Regions from separate parts of the Exiguobacterium sp. AB2 genome, predicted to be linked through region 1. Evidence: predicted binding sites of a transcription regulator. Region 1 holds the regulator's gene; the other holds the start of a gene.
The links. Region 1 encodes NrdR, which represses ribonucleotide reductase genes. Its sites were predicted from a motif close to AACACNATATATNGTGTT; they were not measured.
Positions count from the first base shown of each region.

Region 1 (3,166 bases):
TGACGGGCATTCTCGGTGTATCGACCGAACTGCTCGTCTCAATCGATTTCAATGGCGATGAGCGCTCGTCCATCATCGATGCGGATTCGACGATGGTGATTGGAGGGAACCATGTCAAAGTACTCGCGTGGTATGACAACGAATGGGGCTATTCATGCCGTGTCGTCGACTTGTTGGACATGGTCGCGAGCTACCTTCAAATCGGGCAACAAGAAACCCACGCCTAAAAAATATATTTAACGAAAAATATTTTTAAAGAAATGAAACAAATGTCTTGTAACGACGTCCCAAACACGATACACTCTAAATCGTGAACTTCAATTGGTCTGACAAACGCAACTTAAAGGGTTAGGACCTCTCTGGACTAACTTGCCCCCGTGGTTGTGGGCGATTCAGGCACAAAGTGAGTGATCATCAACTACTTTGAGACCATTGATGTAAAGGGGGATCCACTAATATGGATACTATGGGACGTCACATTATTACAGAACTTTGGGAGTGCAATCCCGACAAATTGAACGATATCGACTACATCGAGCGCTTGTTCGTCGATGCAGCACTTCGCTCGGGCGCTGAAGTCCGTGAAGTTGCTTTCCACAAATTCGCGCCGCACGGTGTGAGTGGAGTCGTGATCATCTCAGAATCGCACTTGACGATTCACAGCTTCCCGGAGCATGGCTACGCATCAGTCGATGTGTTCACATGTGGGGACCGCATCGATCCGGCTACAGCGTCGCAGTATATCGCTGAAGGTTTGGACGCGAAAGTGCGTGAAGACGTCAAACTTGATCGTGGAATGGGACCAATCCGTGTTCCTGAAGCGCAAGTGGCAATCAGCAAATAATCAGATTGACCTTTTGAGGCTGGCCGATTTTCGGTCAGCCCTTTTAATTGTTTTGTTAACGCCTTAATTTTGATATGCTTAACGTATATAAATGAGTTGTTGAGGTGGAAAATGGGAGTATTCGATAAGTTTCAAACACATATCCAGACAGATGATTCGCATAAACAGGAAGCGTTGCGCACCCGTTACTATGCCGCGTCTCCGAACGCCGTCTTGAAGTGGCTCGAGGAAACAATCAAGAGAGAAGGGCAGACGGTTCGCCGTGTCGATGCAGACCGAGGTGAACTCGCGTTTCAAGGTGACGGATGGGACGCACTCGCGACTGTCATTCAAGTCGACGGGGGACGGACAGCGGTCGACTTCACGTTGAACCGGGATAGCCGCTTCGGTCCAGACCTTCGTCAAATCGTGGTGACGTATTATGAGGCGTTACAACAAAAATTCCCGCTCCGAGCCATCGGAAACAAAACTGTTGAATGATAAGGAGGCTTGAGCATGCGTTGTCCTAAATGTGATCATAACGGAACGAGGGTGCTCGACTCCCGTCCAGTTCAGGATTTTTATTCGATTCGCCGTCGCCGCGAGTGTGAGCAGTGCGGCTATCGGTTCACAACGTTCGAGACGGTTGAACAGACGCCGCTCATCATCGTCAAGAAAGATGGGAATCGAGAAGAGTTCAGTCGCGAGAAAGTGCTTCGCGGGATCATTCGCGCCTGTGAGAAACGTCCGGTCACGCTCGAACAGCTTGAAGGTGTCGTCACGAAAGTCGAACAACAGTTACGTGCGCTCGGCCAGTCCGAGATTCCGAGTGAACAAGTCGGCGAACTCGTCATGAACGAACTCGCCCGCGTCGACGAAGTGGCGTACGTCCGCTTCGCCTCGGTGTATCGCCAATTCAAAGATATTTCCGTGTTCTTTAAAGAACTAGAAGATTTAATGAAGCAAGAAAAATCGACCAACTAAGGGCGGCCTTCTGGTCGCCTTTTTTCAGGGGAGAATCACTATGGAAAAAGAACGGACCATCTTTGGGACCGATGAACTGCTCATCATGAGCACGGGGCTCGTCGATCGCGAGTCCTATCAATCGCTCTATCATCTGTATCAACCGGTCATCGGGGTAAAAGCGCTCGCGCTCTATCAGACGCTTTGGAGTGAACTGAAACCTGGGAAAATGAAATCGAATTATATGTCACACAGCGCCTTATGTGAAATGCTCGAGTATTCGATTAACGAGCTGACGGACAGCCTGTTCCGGCTCGAAGCGATTGGACTCGTGCGGACGTATAAGACGAAAGACGCGCGCGTCACGCAGTACGTGTATCAGTTGCGGGTCCCGCTCGCGCCGCACACGTTCTTGAACGACGGCCTGTTGTCGAGTTTTCTCTTCTATAAGGTAGGCGAGGTCCGCTTCAAACAGTTGCAAGGTCGATTCACAATCGACCCGCTTCCGGCCGGCATCGTCGAAGTGACGAAAGATTTTAACGAGGTGTTCGACGTCAAAGGCGTCAACCATATGGCGTTCACGCAAAAAAACTATGAGAAACCGGACCGTGCGAAAATCGAGATCAACTATACGTTCGATATGGACATCGTCAAAAAGTTGACGAACTTCCCAGTCGGCTTTTTCACGAAAAAGTTGGATGAGACCATCACGAAACTCGCCTACGTCTCTCAAATCGATGAAGAGTTGATGGCCGAAATGTTGAAAGAATATTTCGTCCATGAAGCGTACTTGCCGCTCAGCGAACAAGAGAAGCGAGACGGCTGTCGCCAGATGGTGCTCCAGCTGAAGAAGAAGCAGACAAGGCATCGAAAAGCGAAGGCGAACGAGTTGACGAAGACCGAACTCAGGGACTTGGACGATCCGAACGTGATGGAGACGGCGCATCCGCATCAATACGTCTCGACGCTTCGGAAGACGCCGCAATTATCGAAGAGCGACGAACAACTCATCATCGAGATGGTCGATACGCTCGGACTCGCCCCAGGCGTCATCAACGCACTGTTCTATTACTGCATCGAAGTGAAGAAGCAGACGCGGCTCAGTGAGAATTACGTGATGCGCATCGCCACGAGCTGGAAGACGGCTGGGTATGTGCATGCGAAAGATGCGCTCGACCAAGAAGCGACACATGACGCGTTGATTGAGAAGAAACAACAGAAGCGCGAGAACGTGCAACGGACGACGGTCGGCTCACGCCGCAAGACGCCGCAGACGGAACTGCCGAAGTGGCTTGAAGAGGACGCGAAAGAGCAACGCTCGTACGACCAGAAACGAAAACAAGAGCTCGAGGCGTCGGTGCCAGATGACGCTGAACTCGT
Region 1 is NZ_JNAA01000108.1:113,263-116,428, forward strand. It holds gene DI14_RS13240 (glyceraldehyde-3-phosphate dehydrogenase) at 1-227, shown strand, start outside; gene speD (adenosylmethionine decarboxylase) at 458-844, shown strand; gene DI14_RS13250 (hypothetical protein) at 956-1,324, shown strand; gene nrdR (transcriptional regulator NrdR) at 1,340-1,807, shown strand; gene DI14_RS13260 (DnaD domain protein) at 1,848-3,166, shown strand, end outside.

Region 2 (3,166 bases), on a different contig from region 1:
TCTCGGCCAGACCGATAAACCCGACCGAGAGCGTACCTTGCTTCAACACGTCACGGACCTCGTCATCCGGGCCGAGCTTCTCGCCGCCTCGCCAAACATGTTGCCCGTAGAGGAAACGAAACTCATCGGCACGGCGCTTGCATTGATACTCGAACCGATCGCGCAACTGTTCAATCGCGATGTCGACGTATTGATCGAGCACGGCATAGAACGTTTTTAAGTCGGTTGAGACGAGTGCCATCTTCACTAAGTTCAGCGTCGAGAACGACAAGTTTCCCCGACCGATCGACGTCTCGGCGCCGTGTCGATTGCCCATCACTCGCGTCCGACAGCCCATATAGGCGACTTCTGACGCCGGCGTACCGTCATCATATCGGGCGTTGAACGGTGCGTCGATGAACGAAAAGTTCGGAAACAGCCGTTTTCCCGTCACTTGACAGGCGAGTTTGAACAGGTCGACGTTCGGGTCGCCCTCATGAAAGTTGACCCCTTCTTTTACTTTGAAGATTTGAATCGGAAAGATTGGCGTCTCCCCGTTACCGAGCCCTTGCTCCGTCGCCCGTAACAGTTGACGGATGAACACCCGCCCCCACGGTGATGTATCCGTCCCGTAATTGATCGATACGAACGGAACTTGACCGCCACCACGTGAATGCATCGAGTTGGCGTTGTGGATGAACGCCTCGCACGCTTGATAGGTCGCTGTAATCGTCTCATCTTTCGCAATCCTGTGCTTCTGTTCACTCGATAACTCGACCGGAAGTTTCTCGAGTCGCTCAAGATGACGCACATACGTCTTCTCTACGTACGGCGCCAAATCGACGTCAAACATCGGGAACGCCTGTCCGCCGTGTTGCATGTTCTGGTTCGCCTGAAGGATAATCGACGCGAGCGCCATCGCCGACCGAATGTCTTTCGGGGGCCGAATCGTCCCATGCCCGGTGTGGAAACCGTTCGAGAGCAAGTCCCCGAGCGGGATTTGACAACACGTCGTCGAGCCCGTCACGTAATAGTCTGCATCGTGAATGTATAAAAAATTATCGGCGACCGCACGTCGCGAGCGTTCGGACAACAAGTACGTCGTCGCGAGTTCTTTTGACACTTCCGAGGACAAGCGAGCCAGCTTCCCGAGCGGCGACTTGCCGTCCACGTTCGCGTTTTCTTGGACCAAATCCTGGTCAGGGAGGACACAGACATCTTCATACAATCGAATTAAATTCACCCTGCAACACCTCACTATATATTGAATCCATTCGCTGTAAACAGCGAACCAATCATCTATATATAGATTATGTCACGTTTGCAGGCATTTATGCGGGACGACTTTGTGACATCTTTATAGGGCAAACATGACAAAAAACAGCCGAACCCTAGGCAGGGACTCGACTGTTACGATTCGTGATATAAGTCATACTTCTTTAGCAGGTTTGACGATCGTTAACTCGACTTCTTCTGACTCTTGGGCTTCCCGCAATCCTTTCGCGTTCAACCACGTATAGATGGCCCCCATGAACAAGGCACCTCCGATGATGTTTCCGAACGTCGCCGGAACCAAGTTGTGAATCGCCCCGGCGAAACTAATTGTCTCTGGGTGCGGGACGACGAGCGTGAGCGCGAACAAGACGAAGTTCGCGATGACATGATCGAATCCTGAAGCGAAGAAGACCGCGACTAGGAAGATCATCGAGAAGATTTGCGCAAATTCATTTTTCATTTGTTTCGGCAAGAAAATCGCGAGGCAAACCATCCAGTTGCAGAAGATGGCACGGAAGAAAATCTCGACCGTCGTATGGTGCATCTTGCTCTCGACGACGGCGAACAACCAGTTGTTCATCCCAAGTTCTTGAATGATTCCGGTCGGGGCGAGCAATAAGGCGAATAAAATTCCGCCGACTGCATTCCCAACAAAGCACAATAACCAGACGAGCATCGTATCACTGAGCGTCGTATATCCGCGCAACGTCGACGTCGTGAAGTACATCGTATTCCCCGTGAACAGCTCAGCTCCCCCATAAATGATCATGACGAGTGCAATCCCGAACGAAAAGCCGCCAATGAGCGTCGTGAACGGCGAATCAAGCAGATACATGCCGTTGACGACTTTTAGTGTGAAGATGGCGGCGAACCCGATAAAGATCCCGGCGAGCATCGCCCGTAAAAAGTATTCCATTGGCCGATAATGAATCATGTGCGATGACGCCTGAGCTTTCTTCCGTAATGATTCAAGTGCATGGATTTCCATTGATGCCATGTCACAAACCCTTCTTTCTGTTTGAATGAACCTTTATAATAAGAACGAACATGTGAAATCATTAACAATATAAGCCCAAATCCAATAAATTGCAATCGACCTTGGACCATGTTGACACATTTTTCACATCGTAATCGTTTACATATGTCGGATTTGTGACGAAAAAAACGACCCTTCGCAAAGGGTCGTTCGATCGAGCTTATTCTTTGTCTTCAGACTTCTCTTCAGACTCTTCCGAAGATGCTTCAATTTCACCTTCTTGCGTAGTGTCTGTGTCTGCTTCAAGCTCTTCAAGTGATACCGGCTCATTGACCGATGCGATTTGAAGTTCGCCATCCGAGACAACCTCGTAGTCTTTGTTTTCTGGAATGTCCGCTACCGTCACCGAGTCACCGATGCCAAGTTCAGATACATCGAGTTCGATGCGCTGTGGGATGTTGGCAGGTGTGGCCGATACCGTGACTTTATAGAGCGTTTGTGCCAAGAAGCCGCCTTCTTTGACACCTTTCGCGTCGCCAACGAGCGTGACGTCCGCTTCGACTTCTGTTGCTTCGTCCATCTTCACGGCCATGAACTCGACGTGCTTATACTCGTTTGTGAACGGGTCAACTTCCGTCCCGTGAACGAGCGTGTTCACTTTCTTGCCGTCGATGTTGAGTTCGATCAAGGCGTTATCACCATGCTCACGAAGGATTTTACGAAGTGCCATCTCTTCAAACGCGACTGGTGTGCTCTCGACTTTATAGCCGTACACGACACCTAACACTTTGCCTTCTTTACGTAAGTTTGCACGGACCGAACGTGGTCGTAATTCTCGTTTCGTTACATTAAGCTTGTCTGCCATAATCTTTTCCCCCTACTGGTTGATCATGTCTACATCTTGAGGGTGAGGCAGTGAAAGAGCCACCTCTCAAC
Region 2 is NZ_JNAA01000018.1:67,737-70,902, forward strand. It holds gene DI14_RS02560 (anaerobic ribonucleoside triphosphate reductase) at 1-1,222, opposite strand, end outside; gene DI14_RS02565 (formate/nitrite transporter family protein) at 1,409-2,242, opposite strand; gene DI14_RS02570 (50S ribosomal protein L25/general stress protein Ctc) at 2,451-3,095, opposite strand.
Region 2: a site for NrdR is predicted at 1,233-1,250, ahead of DI14_RS02560 (anaerobic ribonucleoside triphosphate reductase). Genes of this name have one in related genera too.